DNA from 3 places in the Pseudomonas palmensis genome. Region 1 is predicted to be linked to each of the others. Evidence: predicted binding sites of a transcription regulator. Region 1 holds the regulator's gene; each other region holds the start of a gene.
What was found. Region 1 encodes sigma-54, which starts transcription at its own class of promoters, with help from an activator protein. Its sites were predicted from a motif close to ANTGGCATNNANNTTGCTNT; they were not measured.
Positions count from the first base shown of each region.

Region 2: a site for sigma-54 is predicted at 2,087-2,106, ahead of glnK (P-II family nitrogen regulator). Genes of this name have one in related genera too.
Region 3: a site for sigma-54 is predicted at 1,766-1,785, ahead of glnA (glutamate--ammonia ligase). Genes of this name have one in related genera too.

Region 1 is NZ_CP187958.1:1,083,331-1,090,414, reverse strand. It holds gene ACPRTJ_RS05120 (class II fumarate hydratase) at 1-365, shown strand, start outside; gene ACPRTJ_RS05115 (hypothetical protein) at 395-856, shown strand; gene ACPRTJ_RS05110 (superoxide dismutase) at 858-1,469, shown strand; gene ACPRTJ_RS05105 (ZIP family metal transporter) at 1,481-2,374, shown strand; gene ACPRTJ_RS05100 (HPr family phosphocarrier protein) at 2,390-2,662, opposite strand; gene rapZ (RNase adapter RapZ) at 2,683-3,537, opposite strand; gene ptsN (PTS IIA-like nitrogen regulatory protein PtsN) at 3,540-4,004, opposite strand; gene hpf (ribosome hibernation-promoting factor, HPF/YfiA family) at 4,017-4,325, opposite strand; gene ACPRTJ_RS05080 (RNA polymerase factor sigma-54) at 4,408-5,901, opposite strand; gene lptB (LPS export ABC transporter ATP-binding protein) at 6,090-6,815, opposite strand; gene lptA (lipopolysaccharide transport periplasmic protein LptA) at 6,816-7,084, opposite strand, start outside.
Region 2 is NZ_CP187958.1:2,413,619-2,420,702, reverse strand. It holds gene ACPRTJ_RS11085 (ammonium transporter) at 246-1,571, opposite strand; gene glnK (P-II family nitrogen regulator) at 1,613-1,951, opposite strand; gene ACPRTJ_RS11075 (accessory factor UbiK family protein) at 2,293-2,556, shown strand; partial or broken gene ACPRTJ_RS11070 (GNAT family N-acetyltransferase) at 2,599-2,712, opposite strand; gene ACPRTJ_RS11065 (YifB family Mg chelatase-like AAA ATPase) at 2,869-4,359, shown strand; partial or broken gene ACPRTJ_RS11060 (hypothetical protein) at 4,460-4,561, shown strand; gene ACPRTJ_RS11055 (PAAR domain-containing protein) at 4,778-6,157, shown strand; gene ACPRTJ_RS11050 (M48 family metalloprotease) at 6,642-7,084, opposite strand, start outside.
Region 3 is NZ_CP187958.1:1,874,271-1,881,354, reverse strand. It holds gene glnA (glutamate--ammonia ligase) at 263-1,669, opposite strand; gene thiI (tRNA uracil 4-sulfurtransferase ThiI) at 2,001-3,455, shown strand; gene typA (translational GTPase TypA) at 3,584-5,404, shown strand; gene ACPRTJ_RS08520 (YkgJ family cysteine cluster protein) at 5,562-5,966, opposite strand; gene ACPRTJ_RS08515 (glycogen/starch/alpha-glucan phosphorylase) at 6,167-7,084, shown strand, end outside.

The DNA of each region.
Region 1 (7,084 bases):
ATGCGGCCATCGCCGTGGCGGGCCAGTCGGGCAACTTCGAACTGAACGTGATGCTGCCGATCATTGCGCAGAACCTGCTGGGCAGCATCGAGCTGATGGCCAATGTGAGCCGTCTGCTGGCCGACAAGGCTATCGCCACCTTCAAGGTCAACGAACCCAAGCTCAAGGAAGCCCTGGCGCGCAACCCGATCCTGGTGACCGCGCTGAACCCGATCATCGGCTACCAGAAGGCTGCCGAAATCGCCAAGACCGCCTACAAGCAGGGGCGCCCGATCATCGAGGTTGCGCTGGAACACACCGACCTGCCGCGCAGCCAGCTGGAAGTCCTGCTCGACCCTGAAAAACTCACGGCCGGCGGTATCTGACACCGCCCACCGCTTCGGAGGTTTCTGTCATGCAGCATTGGAAACGCACCACTGAAATAGCCAACCGCCTGTTCCAACAGGGCGATCTGGTGGATGCCCGCGAGTTGTACTTGCAGGCCCTGGCCTTGGCCCAGGTGTTGTTCGAGCGCTGGCAGGACGCCGACGAGGCGGTGGCCGCCTGTGTGATTTCACACCACAACCTGGCCGACCTGCATTTGCGCCTCAAGCAGCCGCAGGAGAGCGCCGAGTACCTGTGCGCCATCCACCAGCGCCTGTTGCAGGCCAGCCAGGATCAGCGCCTTTCGCCGTTGCTGCGCGACGCGGCGCTGCGCCAGAGCAGCAAGACCTACACCGAACTGCTCAATTTCATCAGCGAGTATGGCCAGTACCCCCGTACCGAACGCCTGCTCTACCGCCAGGGGGCGCAGCAGGCGCTGTTTGCCGGCCAGGAACAACTACAGCCCCCAGCCCTTCATTATGGAACCCACTGATATGCCGCATACCTTGCCTGCATTGCCGTACGCCTACGATGCGCTGGAACCGCACATCGACACCCAGACCATGCAGATTCACCACAGCAAGCACCACCAGACCTACATCAACAACCTCAATGCCGCCATCGAGGGCACCGAATACGCCGAGTGGCCGATCGAGCAGCTGGTCGCCAGCGTCAAGAGCCTGCCGCAGAATCTGCAGGCCGCAGTGATCAACCAGGGCGGCGGGCATGCCAACCACAGTCTGTTCTGGACGGTGATGGCGCCCGGCGGCGGCGGTCAGCCCCACGGCGCGGTGGGCGAGGCGATCGATGACCAGCTGGGCGGTTTCGAGGCATTCAAGGACGCCTTCACCAAGGCTGCGCTGACCCGCTTCGGCAGTGGCTGGGCGTGGCTGAGCGTAACGCCGCAGAAAACCCTGGTGGTAGAGAGCAGCGGCAACCAGGACAGCCCGCTGATGAATGGCAATACGCCCATTCTTGGCCTGGACGTGTGGGAGCATGCCTACTACCTGCTGTACCAGAACCGTCGCCCCGAATACATCGGCGCCTTCTACAACGTGATCAACTGGTCCGAAGTAGAGCGTCGCTACGTTGCTGCCCTGGTGTGAGTCCTAGCGGCATGCGCTCGGAGGTGATGGCCATTGGCGGTGTGCGCCTGTTCAGGTTGGCGCTGGGCACACTGCTGCTGTTGGTGGGGACGGCGTTGCTGCTGGTACAGGGCTTCGCCTGGCTGGACCTGGAACCGCGGATGTTGCGTGCGCTTGAGGGTGGGGCCATGTGTGCGCTGGGCACTGCCCTGGGCGCAGTGCCGGTGTTGGTGATTCGCAGCATGCCGGTGGCCGTGGCCGATACCCTGATGGGGTTCGGTGCAGGCGTGATGCTGGCCGCCACGGCGTTCTCGTTGATCATCCCGGGGCTGGACGCCGCACAGGCGGTCGGCTTCGGAAAATGGGGGGCAGGTGGCCTGATCAGCTTCGGCCTGCTGTTCGGTGCGTTCTGCATCTACCTGGTGGACCGCAGGGTCTCGGGCGCAACACCGGACGACCTGGTCGCCGTGCCCGGCAGGCCGGTGATTCCGGCGCGCATCTGGGTGTTCGTGATTGCCATCATTGCCCACAACATCCCCGAAGGCATGGCCATCGGGGTGTCGGCCGGTGGCGGCATGCCGGATGCCGACAGCCTGGCCATGGGTATCGCCCTGCAGGATGTGCCAGAGGGGCTGGTGATCGCGCTGGTGCTGGCTGGAGCGGGGATGGGCCGTTTCAAGGCGTTTCTGATCGGCGCGGCATCCGGGCTGGTGGAGCCACTGGCGGCGGTGCTGTGCGCGTGGGTGGTGAGCGTCGCCGAACTGATGCTGCCGCTGGGCCTGGCTTTCGCTGCCGGGGCCATGTTGCTGGTGGTGACCCAGGAGATCATTCCCGAGTCACGCAGCAACGGCAATCATCGCCTGGCCAGCCTGGGGCTGTGCATCGGGTTCTGCCTGATGATGGTGATGGATACCGCGTTGTCCTGAAGCGAGAAGGCGAGGTTACTCGCCTTCGTCGAAATAGTTGTTGATCAGTTCGACCAGGCCTTGCAGCGCTTCGGCTTCCTGTTCGCCTTCGGTCTTGAGGTGGATGCTCGTGCCCTTGCCGGCGGCGAGCATCATCACGGCCATGATGCTCTTGCCATCGACCATCGACTCCGGGGTACGGCCTACACGCACCGAACACGGGTACTTGCCCGCCACGCCAACGAACTTGGCCGCTGCCCGGGCGTGCAGCCCCAGCTTGTTGATAATCTCGATTTCAATGGCGGGCATCGCGGGCGGGATCCTGAGGGCTAGAGGTCGCGGTGGCGAACCTGGACGTTCTTCAATGTTTGTTGCAGCACCTGGCCCACGCGTTCGGTGATGTACACCGAGCGATGATGACCGCCGGTGCAGCCGATGGCGATGGTGACATAGGCCCGGTTGCTGGCGGCGAACCGTGGCAGCCACTTGAGCAGGTACGACGAAATGTCCTGGAACATCTCCTCGACGTCCGGTTGCGCGGCCAGGTAGTCGATGACCGGTTGCTCCAACCCCGAATGATCCCGCAGCTCGGGCTTCCAATAGGGGTTGGGCAGGCAGCGCACATCGAACACCAGATCGGCGTCGACCGGCATGCCACGCTTGAAGCCGAACGACTCCACCAGAAACGCCGTGCCCGGCTCGGGCTGGTTGAGCAGGCGCAGCTTGATCGAGTCGCGCAGCTGGTACAGGTTGAGGTTGGTGGTGTCGATCTTGAGGTCGGCCAGGTCGGCGATCGGCCCCAGTAGGTCGCTCTCTACCCGGATGGCTTCGGCCAGGGAGCGTTGCGTGTTGGTCAGCGGGTGGCGCCGGCGCGTCTCCGAGAAGCGCTTGAGCAGGGTTTCCTCGTCGGCGTCCAGGTACACCACATCGCAATGGATGTGCTTGCTGCGGGCATCCTCCAGCAGCTCGGGGAAGCGGCTCAGGTGGCTGGGCAGGTTGCGCGCGTCGATGGAAACGGCCACCAGCGGCTGCAGCAGCTCGGTATTGATCAGTGCGTTTTCGGCCAGTTGCGGCAACAGCCCGGCAGGCAGGTTGTCGATGCAGTAGTAGCCGTTGTCCTCAAGTACCGCGAGCGCGGTGCTCTTGCCGGAGCCGGAGCGACCGCTGACGATGATCAAGCGCATGTTCAGTGCCCGTTTTGCACGTCCAGTACGACCTGGTACAGGGATTGGCTATCGGTGGCCGCGCGCAGTTTGTCGCGCACGTCCTTGCGGTCGAGCATGCTGGCGATCTGGCGCAGCAGCTCAAGGTGCGCATCGGTGGCGGCTTCCGGGACCAGCAGCAGAAACAGCAGGTCGACGGGAGCGCCATCGATGGCGTCGAAGTCGATGGGAGCGTCCAGGTGCAGCAGGGCGCTTACCGGTTTTTCACAACCTTTCAAGCGGCAGTGCGGGATGGCGATACCATTGCCGAAGCCGGTCGAACCCAGTTTTTCACGGGCGATCAGGCTCTCGAACACGGTTTGGGTGTCCAGCTCGGGTACTTCCTTGCCGATCAGATTGGCAATCTGTTCGAGCGCACGCTTTTTACTGCCGCCCGGCACGTTCACGAGGGAACGGCCGGGGGTCAGGATATCTTCTAGTCGGATCATGGGTGGGGGGGATCAGCGGGCCGCTGCACCTTGCAGGAGGCTTTGCTGTTTTTCCTTGTGTTTTTTCAGTTGGCGGTCGAGCTTGTCGGTAAGGGCGTCGATCGCTGCATACATGTCTTGATGTTCGGCGTTGGCAACCACTTCGCCGCCCGGGATCTGCAAGGTAGCCTCAATTTTCTGCTGAAGCTTTTCGACCTTCATGATCACCGTCACGTTGGTGATCTTGTCGAAGTGACCCTCCAGTCGTTTCAGCTTCTGCTCGACATACTCGCGCAGTGGCGGAGTGACTTCTACATGCTGTCCACTGATATTGACTTGCATACAGCTTCTCCTTTTGTTGCCGGTGCATAAGAGGCAGGTGTTGCGCCTGCCACTGAATTGCGGTGGCACATCTCAGGGGATGTCACATCAATCGCTTGCGTTCGCTCGACGGTGCAATGCCAAGGGACTCGCGGTACTTGGCGACGGTGCGACGGGCTACCTGGATGCCTTGTGCCTCCAGTAAACCAGCGATCTTGCTGTCACTCAATGGCTTTTTCTGATTTTCAGCCGCGACCAGTTTCTTGATGATCGCGCGGATCGCCGTGGACGAGCATTCGCCGCCCTCGGAGGTGCTCACGTGGCTCGAGAAAAAGTATTTCAGTTCGTAGATGCCGCGCGGGGTGTGCATGTATTTCTGCGTGGTCACCCGCGAAATGGTCGACTCGTGCATGCCCACCGCCTCGGCGATATCGTGCAGTACCAGCGGTTTCATCGCCTCGTCGCCGTGGTCGAGAAAGCCGCGCTGGTGCTCGACGATCTGCGTGGCCACCTTCATCAGCGTCTCGTTGCGGCTCTGCAGGCTCTTGATGAACCAGCGCGCCTCCTGCAACTGGTTGCGCATGAAGGTGTTGTCGGCGCTGGTGTCGGCGCGACGCACGAAGCCGGCGTATTGCGGGTTGACCCGCAGGCGCGGCACGGCTTCCTGGTTCAGCTCGACCAGCCAGCGGTCGGAATCCTTGCGCACGATGACATCGGGCACCACGTATTCGGCTTCGCTGGACTCGATCTGCGAGCCGGGGCGCGGGTTGAGGCTCTGTACCAGTTCGATGACCTGGCGCAGTTCGTCTTCCTTGAGCTTCATGCGACGCATCAGCTGGCTGTAGTCGCGGCTGCCGAGCAGGTCGATGTAGTCGCTGACCAGGCGCTGCGCCTCGGCCATCCACTGCGTACGCGGCGGCAGCTGGCGCAGTTGCAGCAGCAGGCATTCGCTGAGGTTGCGGGCACCGATGCCGGCGGGCTCGAACTGCTGGATACGGTGCAGCACGGCCTCGACTTCGTCGAGTTCGATGTCCAGTTCCGGGTCGAACGACTCGCACACCTCTTCGAGGGTTTCCTCGAGATAGCCCTGGTTGTTGATGCAGTCGATCAGCGTCACGGCAATCAGCCGGTCGGTGTCGGACATCGGTGCCAGGTTGAGCTGCCACAGCAGGTGGCTCTGCAGGCTCTCGCCGGCAGAGGTGCGGGTGGTGAAGTCCCACTCGTCATCGTCATTGCTGGGCAGGCTGCTGGCGCTGGTCTGGTAGATGTCTTCCCAGGCCGTGTCGACCGGCAGTTCGTTGGGGATGCGCTCGTTCCATTCGCCTTCTTCGAGGTTGTCCACCGTGGGGGCGGACTCCTGGAAGCTGCTCTCCTGAGGTTCGGCAACCGGCTTGGTCTCGGCGTTGTCGGCCATCGGGTCGCTGTTGTCGAAATCCTCGCCTTCTTCCTGGCGTTCGAGCATCGGGTTGGACTCCAGCGCCTCCTGGATTTCCTGTTGCAGGTCCAGGGTGGAGAGCTGGAGCAGTCGGATAGCCTGTTGCAACTGAGGAGTCATCGTCAGTTGCTGGCCCATTCTTAGGACGAGCGATGGTTTCATGGCTGGGGCTTAACACCTTATTCGCCGGCGCACAGGCGCCATCTACTACAAGGGCGCGAGAGGCGCCAACTTTAAGCAAATTATATGCCTGAAATCAAAGCGTTTGCCTAGAGCGCTGGAACAATTAACCCCGGGTGGAGCCATTTGCCAGCGCCCAGGCAGCGCCATGTTCAGCCATGTGCCGCAGCTTACAGGCGGAACTCGTGGCCGAGGTACACCTCTTTCACCAGGTCGTTGGCCAGGATGGTCTGTGCATCGCCTTCGGCGATCAACTGGCCATCGTTGACGATGTAGGCGGTCTCGCAGATATCCAGGGTTTCACGGACGTTGTGGTCGGTGATCAGCACGCCGATGCCCTTGGCCTTGAGGTGGTGGATGATCTGCTTGATGTCGCCCACGGAGATCGGGTCGACACCGGCGAAAGGTTCGTCGAGCAGGATGAACTTGGGCGCGGTGGCCAGTGCCCGGGCAATCTCCACCCTGCGCCGCTCACCACCGGACAGGCTCATGCCCAGGTTGTCGCGGATGTGGCTGATGTGAAATTCCTGCAGCAGGCTTTCAAGCTCCTTGCGGCGACCATCGCGGTCGAGCTCCTTGCGGGTCTCGAGGATCGCCATGATGTTGTCGGCCACCGACAGCTTGCGAAAGATCGAGGCTTCCTGCGGCAGGTAGCCGATGCCGGCACGTGCGCGACCATGCATGGGCTGGTGGCTGACGTCCAGGTCGTCGATCAGCACGCGGCCCTGGTCGGCCTGTACCAGGCCGACGATCATGTAGAAGCAGGTGGTCTTGCCGGCGCCGTTGGGGCCGAGCAGGCCGACGATCTGGCCGCTGTCGATGGACAGGCTGACATCACGCACGACTTGCCGGCTTTTGTAGGCCTTGGCCAGGTGCTGGGCTTTGAGGGTTGCCATCTACTCGGCCTTCTTCTTCGGCTGGATCACCATGTCGATGCGCGGACGCGACTCGGTGACTTTGCCACCGCGACCAGCGGTAGCGATCTGCTTCACCGTGTCGTAGACGATTTTCTCGCCTTCGGTGGTGTTGCCTTCATTAATGACCTTGGCGCGGTCGATCAGCACGATGCGGTTCTGTGGCGCATTGTACTGAATGGTCTTGCCGTAGCCCTGCATCTTGTCCGGCTTGGCTGCGCTCTGCTGCTGCTCGAAGTAGGCCAGGTTGC
Region 2 (7,084 bases), 1.3 Mb from region 1:
CAAGCCTAGCAAAGGGTATCGAAGTGCGCGGACAGGTCATCCGCACCCTACGGCGCGCATTCTAGCGTGATGTGTGAAAAAGCAAAGTGCCTAAATATCCTTGTTCGCTGTAAGTTTTATGCTTGATGGCCATTACAGCGTCAAGCGCCTGCAAATGCCCCCGTGGAAACCGTTTGCGTGCCCTTGGATGGACAAAATCCAGGCAAAAAAATGCCCGGCAAGCCGGGCATGTTTTTTCGAGCATGTTACAGGTTGTAGCCACGCTCGTTGTGCTGCGCGAGGTCGAGGCCGACCGCTTCTTCCTCTTCGTTGACCCGCAGGCCCATCACCAGGTCCAGCACCTTCAGAATCACGTAGGTGACGATAGCGGTGTAGATCACCGTGAAGCCCACGCCCTTGGCCTGCACCCAGACCTGTGCGCCGATATCTTCGACGGTACCGAAGCCGCCCAGTGCAGGGGCCGCGAACACGCCGGTGAGAATCGCGCCGACGATGCCGCCGATGCCATGCACGCCGAAGGCGTCCAGGGAGTCGTCATAGCCCATCTTGCGCTTGAGGCTGGTGGCGCAGAAGAAGCACACCACACCCGATACCAGGCCGATCACCAGCGCGCCCATCGGGCCTACGGTGCCCGCAGCCGGGGTGATCGCCACCAGGCCCGCCACCACACCGGAGGCGATGCCCAGGGCGCTGGGTTTGCCGTGGGTGATCCACTCGGCGAACATCCAGCCCAGCGCAGCGGCGGCCGTGGCGATCTGGGTCACCAGCATGGCCATGCCGGCGGTGCCGTTGGCAGCGGCTGCGGAGCCGGCGTTGAAGCCGAACCAGCCGATCCACAGCATGGCCGCGCCCATCAGGGTGTAGCCCAGGTTGTGCGGGGCCATCGGGGTGGTCGGGAAACCCTTGCGCTTGCCCAGCACCAGGCACGCCACCAGGCCTGCGATACCCGCATTGATATGCACCACGGTGCCACCGGCAAAGTCCAGTACGCCCCAGTCCCACATCAGGCCGCCGGCACCGGACCAGACCATGTGCGCGATCGGTGCGTAGACCAGGGTGAACCACACGGCCATGAAGATCAGCATGGCCGAGAACTTCATGCGCTCGGCAAAGGCACCGACGATCAGGGCCGGAGTAATGATGGCGAAGGTCATCTGGAAGGTGATGAACACCGCCTCGGGGAACAACGAGGTCAGGCTCGCGGGGGTGACGCCGGCCAGGAAGGCCTTGGAGAACCCGCCGACGAAGGAATTGAAGTTGACCACGCCCTCTTCCATACCCGTGGTATCGAACGCCAGGCTGTAGCCGTAGACCATCCACAGAATGCTGATCAGGCCGGTGATGGCGAAACACTGCATCATCACCGAAAGCACGTTCTTGGAACGCACCATGCCGCCGTAGAACAACGCCAGGCCCGGGATGGTCATGAACAGCACCAGCGCGGTGGCGGTCAACATCCAGGCGGTGTCGCCGGAGTTGAGCACGGGGGCGGCTGCCTCCTCTGCCATGGCCATGCCAGGCATTACGAGGGACAAAAGGGCTCCTAGCCCTGCGAACTGACGCAGAGTCATATTGTTATCTCCTGGGGCGTTGGGGTTTGGGGCGGCGTTACTTAGATCGCGTCGGTATCGGTTTCACCGGTACGGATGCGGATGGCCTGTTCCAGATTGACCACGAAAATCTTGCCGTCACCGATCTTGCCGGTGTTGGCCGCCTTGGTGATCGCCTCGATGACCCGGTCCAGGTCCTTGTCGTCGATGGCGACATCGATCTTCACCTTGGGCAGGAAATCGACTACGTATTCAGCACCGCGATACAGCTCGGTGTGGCCTTTCTGCCGTCCGAAGCCTTTGACTTCCGTGACGGTAATGCCCTGCACGCCGATTTCGGACAGCGACTCGCGCACGTCGTCCAACTTGAATGGCTTGATGATGGCAGTGACTAGCTTCATGAAACTCTCTCCCGAATTGGTGGACTTGCCCCAGGAAAACAAACCCGTCTCAAGTCTAAGCGCAGTGCCTGGCTTTGTAACGCTTCGTCGGCCTCAATCCCAAGGCCCGACACCAGTGCATGAGTCACTTGGCTCTAAGCAGAAACCTTGCCATGTCTGCCAAAGCCACCAATTACAACGGCTTGCGTGCCTTACGGGGAATTGGCCAGTCGCCAGCAGGGCAAACACGCACAAAAACGGTGCACTCCCGGTCGCGAGAATGCGCGAAAAGCGTGCGGGGCGAGCGGGCGTGGGGTGCGTGTTACACTGGCCGCCTCTTTGCATTTACCGGACGGACCAACATGCTCGCGCCCAAAGCCTTTCTCGATGCCCTGAGCGACCAGGCCTCGCGCCTGTTCAGCGGTGACACCGCGCAGCCGCGCAGCGAACTGGAAAGCCAGTTCAAGGCGCTGCTGCAAAGTGGTTTCAGCAAGCTGGAACTGGTCAGCCGTGAGGAGTTCGACAGCCAGATGGTAGTGCTGGCCCGCACCCGCGCACGCCTGGAGGCGCTGGAGGCCAAGGTCGAAGAGATGGAAGCGCGGCTGAACCCGGCGGCTGCCGAGTAGAGCGCAGCGCAGCCTTCGTCGGCGGGGCCGGCGCCTGCAGGGTCATGCAGGGGCCTGCCTCACCTTCTCATACCGCACATCCCCCTCCTCCAACTGCGCCACCACCTCCCACCCCAAGCGACGATAGAAGCCATTGGCACGCACGCCGTCGCGGCCCGAAGGCTGCACCGGGGCGCCGTGATCTTGACCAGCGCCCCTGGCCCCGTCAACCGCTGCAAAACCTCGACTCACTCTCCCCCGCGCACCCTGCGCGCGCACCACTATCCTTGCCCCAGCCGCAGGACGCGGCATTGTCCCGATCATGGAGTGTGCATGTCCCTCGCCCTTGTCCACAGCCGCGCCCAGGTGGGCGTGCTGGCCCCTGCGGTCACCATCGAAGCGCACCTGGCCAACGGCCTGCCCAACCTGACCCTGGTCGGCCTGCCCGAAGCCACGGTGAAGGAAAGCAAGGACCGTGTGCGCAGCGCCATCCTCAACTCCGGCCTGGAGTTCCCCGCGCGGCGCATCACCCTCAACCTCGCCCCCGCCGACCTGCCCAAGGATGGCGGACGCTTCGACCTGGCCATAGCCCTGGGCATCCTGGCCGCCAACGGGCAGATGCCGATCGCCTCGCTGCACGCAGTGGAATGCCTGGGCGAGCTGGCGCTGTCGGGGGCGGTGCGCTGCGTGCAGGGCGTGCTGCCTGCCGCCCTTGCCGCCCGCGAAGCCGGGCGCGCCCTGGTGGTGCCACGGGAGAATGCCGAGGAGGCCTGCCTGGCTTCGGGCCTGGTGGTGTACGCCGTAGACCACCTGCTGGAACTGGTCGCGCACCTCAACGGCCAGCAGCCCCTCGAACCCTACAAGGCCAACGGCCTGGTCCTGCACAGCCAGCCCTACCCCGACCTCAACGAGGTACAGGGCCAGCTCGCCGCCAAGCGTGCCCTGCTGGTCGCGGCGGCCGGGGCCCACAACCTGCTGTTCAGCGGGCCACCCGGCACCGGCAAGACCCTGCTCGCCAGCCGCCTGCCCGGTCTGCTGCCACCGCTGAACGAGCGCGAAGCGCTGGAGGTGGCGGCCATCCAGTCGGTCGCCAGCCCGCTGCCGCTCAACAGCTGGCCGCAGCGTCCTTTTCGCCACCCGCATCACTCGGCGTCGGGGGCCGCACTGGTCGGCGGTGGCAGCCGCCCGCAACCCGGCGAGATCACCCTGGCCCACCATGGCGTGCTGTTTCTGGATGAGTTGCCGGAGTTCGAGCGGCGCGTGCTGGAAGTGCTCCGCGAGCCACTGGAATCGGGCGAAATCGTGATCGCCCGGGCCAAGGACAAGATCCGCTTCCCGGCCCGCTTCCAATTGGTGGCGGCGATGAACCCCTGCCCCTGCGGCTACCATGGCGACCCCACCGGTCGCTGTCGATGCAGCAGCGACCAGATCCAGCGCTACCGCAACAAGCTCTCCGGCCCGTTGCTTGATCGCATCGACCTGCACCTGACCGTCGCCCGTGAAGCCACGGCGCTCTCGCACTGCACCGACAACGGCCCCGCCAGTGCCCACATCGCAGGGCAGGTGGCTGCCGCACGCGAACGACAACAACAGCGCCAGGGCTGTGCCAACGCCTTTCTCGAGCTGCCCGGCCTGCGCCAGCACTGCGCGCTGTCCACTGACGATCAGCACTGGCTGGAAACCGCGTGCGAACGACTAACCTTGTCGCTACGGGCCGCGCACCGCCTGCTCAAGGTGGCACGTACGCTGGCCGATCTGGAACAGGCCGCACACATTGCGCGTGTGCACCTGGCCGAGGCCCTGCAGTACCGCCCCGGGCCTTAGGTGCCTTGACGCCCATCGGTTTGTGCAATGCCGGGCGCAGCCTCATCATGCGCCCTCACTGTTCAACGCTGCCGCCGTAGCAGCCCCCTGGAGCCGAGCGATGCCACACGAAGGCAGCCTTTTGCAAACAGCCGTCATCTTCCTGCTTGCCGCGGTCATTGCGGTGCCCCTGGCCAAGCGTTTGCAACTGGGCGCCGTGATCGCCCCGGATACCAGCCACGGCGACAGCCTGGCACACCTGATTACGTCCAAATCCTAAAATCACGCAGGACCTTTCCTTACCGTTCCAAGCCGGGAAAATCCGGGATAAGCAACTGCTAAGTTGCGCTCTTCCCAGCTTGCGACACCCACTCATGACCAAGAAAAACGTTCTCCTTTCCCATTGCTTCCATTGCGCGGGTGAATCATGAGCCAGCGCATGAATATCTTCGGCAAGGGCCAAGGTCTGGACGGAGATCTCACCAGTACAGGTGCAATCTGCATAGCCAGTCATGCGCGCGGCCAGGTGCACGACATCCCTTGGCTACTTGAAGGCGACAGGACCACACCCTGCCCTCACTGCGGTGCAGAAGGCACGATCATCGAGGGTGAATCGCGCTGGCGACAGGACGGCCTCAGCACAGCCGTGGATGGCTCACTGGTTCAGTGCAAATGTCCGCTGGGCAGCAACTATGTCATTGCACCGCTACATCAAGGGCCTGCCATCAGGAGCAGCATTCCACTCCAGCCTAGCGCATCGACGCTCGGATTTGAGTCGACTCCCTCACCACGACAAGCAGTCAGCACAATGACAACATTCGCGCAGCCCAGACTGGAGCCGGGCTTTCATATTGTCCAGCACAGCCAGTCATTCAATCAGGTGCTGCATGGGCTGGCTGACCCGCAGAGGCACCTGGCCATTCGTCTGCAGCGTCTCAACCCAACCTTTGAGAACGGCTTCAAGGCAGGGGAAATCTTTGTCATCGGTGATCCAGGAAGTGCGCAGATGTGTACGCGTGAGGAACTGCATCTGATGGAAGCGGCAGAACTGGCGCGAGATAGTCTTGCCGGTCTGAGCCCCGATGAGGCCGATTTCATGATGAGGCACCAGGCCGAAATCGCAGGATTACTAAGTGACGTGAGTCTGTCGATGGGGGTGGCCCAGGCCATGATGGCGAGGTCATTCGAAGACCTGAAGAATACACTGCATCAGGTCGAGCTCTTGCATCAGCAGCAATTCTCCAAGCATGGCCATTTGAAAAGCCCACAGTTCTTCGCTTCCCGTAAAGAACTTTTCAAGCGAATGGAAGCGCAGTTGCGGATAGCCTTCCTCAACAAACCGATGAACCTGGGCAGCCATGACACCTTGCGCAGAGGCCTTGGAATATCGAGCAGGAGTCTGGTGCATCATTGGAGCAAAGCGGGCGTCCCAGGACAAATTCCGGGATATGCAACGCACTTGGAGAAGGTGGCAAGGATGTCAACGTACCTGAAGACCGGCGGGCACATCGGCGTAGTGATAGGTGCTGCTTCTTCGTACTTCAAGATTCGAGAGGCGTGCATGGCAGGAGAAACCAAGGCGTGTAAAAAGATACGCTTCACCGAGGCTGGCAGTTTCTTGGGAGGGCTTGGTTTTGGTTCACTGGGGGGCGCCGCTGCAAACAGGGTTTTCGCGGTAGGTTGCTTGAGTTTAGGACCGGTGAGTGCGACCGTTTGTAGTGTCGCCATCGTCGGTGCAGGGGCTTTAGCAGGGAGTCTGGGTGGTATGTCAGGTGGTGAATGGCTAGGGGAAGTTATGTATGAGCACGCCCAGCCATGATGGCCTTCTGGGAGTCCCACTGGGCGCTGGCGTTTATGTTAACCCCCTGCTTCTTGGGGATCGGGGGCCTCTTGTCAGAGGTACAACTTGCCCATTCTCGACATTTTTCAAGTTTGCTTCACGCCTTTCGGCGCAGTGACTGTCTGCCCAGATTCTTGCAGATATGGGGAACACACGGCTTCATTTCTCGATGCATGATCGTATCAGCACTCAGCGGGATCATGTTGTATGCAAGACGCTCCATCAAACGAGGGCAGCTGGATCCGAAGGACTTTCATGAATTCCCTCTTGCGCTCAAAAGGCGCCTGACTATTACCTCATGGCTGATCATCATTGGGTTTGCCTGGTTCATGTTTGGCGTAGGCCTGCTCAACTTGAGCAAGCCGTAACGGACGGTAAACCGCCGGCTCCCCAAGCCCCTGACGCAAAAACAGGCAAGTGTTGAAGAGCAGGCAATAAGGCATTTACCAATCGAATCTAAGCACTACAGCAACGCGCTCAAGCGCAGCTGCGACGCCTGCGAGCAGAACACCAGCCGCGCATCCCCGGCCGACATCACCACGGGCACCAGGTCCAGGCGAATGCGCGGCAGCAGGCGATTGAGCATCTGCTGGCAATCCCGGCGCAGGTAGCTGTCTTCGCCGGTCAGGCGACTGACCAGGCGGAAAGTCAGCGAGTCCCGCGCCAGTACCAGCAAAATGTAGCGCCGCGTGCCGGTCTCGCGCAGCAGCCACACGCCGGTCGCCAGTTTCAGCAGCGGCGTGAGCGTCTCGATCAGCTTGTTGCGCTCCACGGGCACCAGGTCGTGGGGCACCCACTCGCCGTCTTCACCGTCATCGTCGCTATCGGCACGCTGCAGGGCATCGGCCTCGCGCCGATAGTGCTCGGCCGCGCCGCGGTCATCGCTGCGCAGGGCCAGCACGCTGA
Region 3 (7,084 bases), 790 kb from region 1:
AATTCCCTGAAACCGGGCCTTGGCTGCGCAAAAAATGACTGGGTTAACAGGTTGCAGGCTGTTTTTGAACCAAAATGGGCTGTTGGTGCAGGGGTAGCGCTGCCTTGTGCACCATTGTAGAGCACTGCTGACTTCATCGCGGGTCAAGCCCGTTCCCACTGGTTTGTAGCAGCGGCTTGACCCGCGATGAAGTCAGCGCAAAAAAAAGGCCTCCCGAATGGGAGGCCTCTCTCGTTACGCCGCGTGAGCGAGCGTCACTGGCTTAGCAGCTGTAGTACAGCTCGTATTCCAGTGGGTGTACGAAGGTGCGCACCTTGATTTCTTCTTCGCTTTTCAGGGCGATGTAGGCATCGATGAACTCGTCGGAGAACACGCCGCCCTTGGTCAGGAACGCACGGCCCTTGTCCAGCTCTTCCAGGGCTTCCTTCAGGCTGCCACAGACCTGCGGGATCTCTTTGGCCTCTTCAGGCGGCAGGTCGTACAGGTTCTTGTCGGCGGCATCGCCTGGGTGGATCTTGTTCTGGATGCCGTCCAGGCCGGCCATCAGCAGCGCAGCGAAGGCCAGGTACGGGTTGGCCGCCGGGTCCGGGAAGCGCGCTTCGATACGGCGGGCCTTGGGGCTCGACACGTAAGGAATGCGGATCGAGGCAGAACGGTTGCGTGCCGAGTAGGCCAGCATGACCGGGGCTTCGAAGCCCGGGACCAGACGCTTGTAGGAGTTGGTCGACGGGTTGGTGAAGCCGTTCAGGGCCTTGCCGTGCTTGATGATGCCGCCGATGAAGTACAGGGCGGTATCGGACAGGCCGGCATAGCCTTCGCCGGCGAAGGTGTTCTTGCCGTCTTTCCAGATCGACATGTGCACGTGCATGCCCGAGCCGTTGTCGCCGTATAGCGGTTTTGGCATGAAGGTAGCGGTGCGGCCATAGGCGTCGGCAACGTTGTGCACGACGTATTTCAGGGTCTGAACTTCGTCAGCTTTTTTCACCAGGGTGTTGAACTTGACGCCGATTTCGTTCTGACCGGCAGTCGCCACTTCGTGGTGGTGCACTTCGACGACCTGGCCCATTTCTTCCAGTGCGTTGCACATGGCAGTACGGATCTCGTGGTCGTGGTCGAACGGCGGAACCGGGAAGTAGCCGCCCTTGACGCCTGGACGGTGGCCCTTGTTGCCACCTTCCACGTCCTGGTCGGACATCCACGAGCCCTGCTCGGAGTAGATCTTGAACATCGAGCCCGAAATGTCGGACTTGAACTTCACTTCGTCGAAGATGAAGAACTCAGGCTCAGGGCCTGCGAATACGGTGTCGCCGATGCCGGTGGAGCGCAGGAACTCTTCGGCCTGCTTGGCGATGGCGCGCGGGTCGCGGTCGTAGCCTTGCATGGTCGACGGTTCGATGATGTCGCAGACCAGGATCAGGGTCGGCTCTTCGGTGAACGGGTCGAGCACGGCGGTGGAGTCGTCCGGCATCAGGATCATGTCGGAGGCTTCGATGCCTTTCCAGCCAGCGATGGAGGAACCGTCGAACATCTTGCCGGCTTCGAAGAAGTCGTCTTCCAGCGCGTCACGGGCTGGCATGGTGACGTGGTGCTGGGTGCCCTTGGTGTCAGTGAAGCGCAGATCAATCCATTTAACGTCATGATCTTTGATGAGTTGAACCGACTTCGACATGGTGTCCTCCGGGTGGGGTAGAGCGTGCCTGTGCAGCCCTTGTAATTTGGGTGATGCCGGGCGCGAATAGTCGGCCAAGGCAACCTGCCTCACAAGGGAGCAAATTGCATGCCAGTGCCCCGAGTTGGGTTTTTCGCCCCATTCTCACGCGTTTACGGGTGCCAACGGCGCTTCAGGGGTTTTTCCTGCACCCTTAGGAGGCGTTTTTTCGTTTGAGTGACCCAAAATGGTGCGCGTGAAACCTTCTGTACAAAAGTTGCTCAAAGCTTGAGCGAATTCCGCTATAATCCGCGCCCCTTCTTTTTCGGCTGGCCACGCGCGCGCTGTTTTCATGAAACTAATCGTCAAAGTCTTTCCAGAGATCACCATCAAGAGCCGCCCGGTTCGAAAGCGCTTCATCCGTCAACTGGGCCGCAACATCCGCACCGTGCTCAAGGACCTGGATCCTGCGCTCGCGGTCGATGGTGTCTGGGACAATCTGGAGGTGGTCACCCGCCTGGACGACGAGAAAGTGCTGCGCGAAATGACCGAGCGCCTGAGCTGCATGCCGGGCATCGCGCATTTCCTCCAGGTCGATGAGTACCCGCTGGGCGACTTCGACGATATCGTCGCCAAGTGCAAGACGCATTTCGGCCACCTGCTGGCCGGCAAGCACTTTGCCGTGCGCTGCAAGCGCGGCGGCCACCATGATTTCAGCTCGATGGACGTCGACCGCTATGTCGGCAGCCAGCTGCGCCAGCAGTGCGGCGCCGCCGGCATCGACCTGCGCAACCCCGAAGTGGAAGTGCGCATCGAGATCCGCGACAAGCGCCTGTACGTGATCCACAACCAGCACAAGGGCATCGGCGGCTACCCGCTGGGCGCGCTGGAGCAGACCCTGGTGCTGATGTCCGGCGGCTTCGACTCCACCGTGGCGGCCTACCAGATGATGCGCCGCGGCCTGATGACCCACTTCTGCTTCTTCAACCTGGGCGGCCGTGCCCACGAGCTGGGCGTGATGGAAGTCGCGCACTACCTGTGGAAGAAGTACGGCAGCAGCCAGCGCGTGCTGTTCGTCAGCGTGCCGTTCGAAGAGGTGGTGGGCGAGATCCTCGGCAAGGTCGACAACAGCTACATGGGCGTGACCCTCAAGCGCATGATGCTGCGCGCCGCCACCAACATCGCCGACCGCCTGCAGATCGACGCGCTGGTCACCGGCGAGGCGATTTCCCAGGTGTCCAGCCAGACATTGCCCAACCTGGCGGTGATCGACTCGGCCACCGAGAAGCTGGTGCTGCGCCCGCTGCTGGCCAGCCACAAGCAGGACATCATCGACCAGGCCAATGAAATCGGCACCGCCGAGTTCGCCAAGCACATGCCAGAGTACTGCGGCGTGATCTCGGTGAACCCGACCACCTGTGCCAAGCGTCACCGCGTCGACCATGAAGAGAAGCAGTTCGACATGGCCGTGCTCGAGCGCGCCCTGGAACGCGCCCGCCTGGTGTCCATCGACCACGTGATCGATGAACTGGGCCAGGATATCCAGATCGAAGAAGTCAGCCAGGCGCTGGCCGGGCAGGTGGTGATCGACATTCGTCACCCCGACGCCCAGGAAGACCAGCCTCTGGAACTGGACGGCATCGAGGTCAAGGCCTTGCCGTTCTACGCCCTCAACAGTCGCTTCAAGGAGCTGGACCCCACGCGCCAGTACTTGCTGTATTGCGACAAGGGAGTGATGAGTCGCCTGCATGCCCACCATCTACTGAGTGAGGGGCATGCCAATGTGCGCGTTTATCGTCCGACATAAGATGCCGGGGTTGTATGGCGGCAGTATCCGCCATCGCCCTCCCGACCGACGAGCCCGTTGAGCGCCGTTCATTCACATTCGCCGCCTAGACTGGGCGGCAACCCGAATCCTCTGATCGAGATACACAAGTGATCGAAAATCTACGCAACATCGCCATCATCGCCCACGTTGACCATGGCAAGACCACCCTGGTAGACAAACTGCTGCGTCAGTCCGGCACCCTGGAGCGCAACGAGCTCAACGACGAGCGCGTGATGGACTCCAACGACCAGGAAAAAGAGCGCGGCATTACCATTCTGGCGAAAAACACCGCCATCAACTGGAACGGCTACCACATCAACATCGTGGACACCCCGGGCCACGCCGACTTCGGTGGTGAAGTAGAGCGCGTGATGTCGATGGTCGACTCCGTGCTGCTGCTGGTAGACGCCCAGGACGGCCCTATGCCGCAAACCCGTTTCGTGACCAAGAAGGCTTTCGAAGCCGGCCTGCGTCCGATCGTGGTGATCAACAAGGTCGACCGTCCGGGCGCGCGTCCTGACTGGGTTCTGGACCAGATCTTCGACCTGTTCGACAACCTGGGTGCCACCGACGAACAGCTGGACTTCAAGGTCGTCTACGCCTCGGCCCTGAACGGCATTGCCGGTCTGGACCACACCGAAATGGCCGAAGACATGACCCCGCTGTACCAGTCGATCGTCGACAACGTGCCAGCGCCAAGCGTCGACCGCGACGGTCCGTTCCAGATGCAGATCTCGGCACTGGACTACAACAGCTTCCTGGGCGTGATCGGTGTTGGCCGCATCGCCCGTGGTCGCGTCAAGCCGAACACCCCGGTTGTGGCCATCGACGTTGACGGCAAGCGCCGCAACGGTCGTATCCTCAAGCTGATGGGTCACCACGGCCTGCACCGCGTCGACGTCGAAGAAGCCCAGGCTGGCGACATCGTCTGCATCAGCGGTTTCGACGAGCTGTTCATCTCCGACACCCTGTGCTCCCCGGACGCAGTCGAGGCGATGAAGCCGCTGACCGTCGACGAGCCGACCGTTTCGATGACCTTCCAGGTCAACGACTCGCCGTTCTGCGGTAAGGAAGGCAAGTTCGTCACCAGCCGCAACATCAAGGAGCGTCTGGACAAGGAGCTGCTGTACAACGTTGCACTGCGCGTTGAAGAAGGCGACTCGGCCGACAAGTTCAAGGTATCGGGCCGTGGTGAGCTGCACCTGTCGGTACTGATCGAAACCATGCGTCGCGAAGGCTTCGAAATGGGTGTTGGTCGTCCGGAAGTGATCATCCGCGAAATCGACGGTGCCAAGCACGAGCCGTTCGAGAACGTCACCATCGACATCCCTGAAGATTCGCAGGGCAAGGTCATGGAAGAAATGGGCCTGCGTAAAGGCGACCTGACCAACATGGTGCCGGATGGCAAGGGCCGTGTACGTCTGGAATACAACATTCCAGCCCGTGGTCTGATCGGTTTCCGCAACCAGTTCCTGACCCTGACCAACGGTGCAGGCATCCTGACCTCGATCTTCGATCGCTACGCGCCAATGAAGTCCGGCCACATGTCCGGCCGTCAGAACGGCGTACTGGTATCGGTAGAGACCGGCAAGGCGCTGACCTACTCGCTGGAAACCCTGCAGGCGCGCGGCAAGCTGTTCGTCGAGCACGGCCAGGAGATCTACAACGGTCAGATCGTCGGTCTGAACAGCCGTGACAACGACCTGGGCGTCAACCCTACCAAGGGCAAGAAGCTCGACAACATGCGTGCTTCGGGCAAAGACGAAACCATCGCTCTGGTGCCACCTGTTCGCTTCACCCTGGAACAGGCCCTGGAATTCATCCAGGACGACGAGCTGTGCGAAGTCACGCCCAAGTCGATCCGTCTGCGCAAGAAGATCCTGGACGAAGGCGAGCGTACCCGCGCTGCCAAGAAAGCCAAGAACTGAGTTAGCTCAGGCTGAATGAAAACGCCCCCGGTCGAAAGGCCGGGGGCGTTTTTGTTTGTGCAAGGCCTGAAACTTGCGCTGGCCGAATCGCGGGTCAAGCCCGCTCCCACAGGTAAATGCACAACCTTGTGGGAGCGGGCTTGACCCGCGATGCTTTTCAGCGGGCCACGGGCTTTGGCTTGTACGCGCAGTACCCCGGCCGCGGGCCGATCCTTGGGTGGTTGCGGCAGGTGTCGGGGCGCTTGTCGTAAATGGTGCAGAACCGCGTCTTGCGGTCCAGGTACAAGCAATCGTCGTTGCTCATGCGCTGCAAGGTGAAGATCCCGGACTTCTGGTTGAAGCGCTCGACGATCCCATCCTTCTGCAGGCGCTTGGCGATGTTCTTGGGCGGCTCGCCCCGTTCGAATTCGTCCACCACGCCAATGCGGATCAGATCCGTGAGCTTGACCTCCACCGGCAAGGTGCAGCAACTGGACATGCAGCCCCCGCACATGTGGCTGGAATACCTCTGCCAGGTATCCAGGCGGTCGAGTTCGGCGGCGGCAATCAGGGTCGGTTTCATCAGGTTCGGTTTTTCAGATGGTCGGGTGGGCGCGCGATCATACCGGAGTTGGTCAAAATGTGAACAACCATTTGCCGGGTTCGTGCCAACCCGGTACCGCTTTTGCACAGAAACAAACGAACCCGCGCTACCGCGCCCGGTCGAACCGTCTAGGCTGAGAAATCCCCATCCGCATTCGTCAACTTGCCCGAGGACGTCGTATGTCTCAGGAACCACTCGCACGTGACGCACAGGTGGCTGCCTTTCGCACCGCTGTACTGGAAAAACTGACCTATGCCGTCGGCAAGGACCCCGAGCACGCCTTCGACCACGACTGGTTCGAGGCCATTGCCCTGGCCGCCCGCGACCACATGGTCGACCACTGGATGGACCACACGCGGCAGATCTACCGCAAGAGCCAGAAGCGCGTCTATTACCTCTCCCTCGAATTTCTCATCGGCCGCCTGCTGTACGACAGCCTGAGCAACCTCGGCCTGCTGGACATCGCCCGTGAAGCAATGACCGGGCTGGACGTGGACCTGGAGCGCATCCGCCTGCTCGAACCCGATGCGGCGCTGGGCAACGGCGGCCTCGGGCGCCTGGCGGCGTGCTTCATGGAGAGCATGTCGACCCTGGGCATTGCCGCCCACGGCTACGGTATCCGCTATGAGCACGGGCTGTTTCGCCAGGCCGTGGTCGACGGCTGGCAGCAGGAGCAGACCGAAAACTGGCTGGATTTCGGCAACCCCTGGGAGTTCGAGCGTGCCGAGGTGATCTACCCGATCAGTTTCGGCGGCAGCGTCGAGACCCGGCACGACGAATCCGGCCAGCCGCGCCAGGTGTGGTGGCCGGCCGAAACGGTGCGCGCGGTGGCCTACGACACGCCCGTGGTGGGCTGGCGTGGTGCCAGCGTCAATACCCTGCGCCTGTGGCGCGCACGGGCCCTGGAAGAGCTGCACCTGGAGCGTTTCAATGCCGGCGACCACCTGGGCGCGGTGGCTGAAGTGGCCCGCGCCGAGAGCATCTCGCGGGTACTGTACCCGGCCGACAGCACTGAGGCCGGCCAGGAGCTGCGCCTGCGCCAGGAGTACTTCTTCGTCTCGGCCTCGCTGCAGGACCTGCTGCGCCGCCACCTGAAC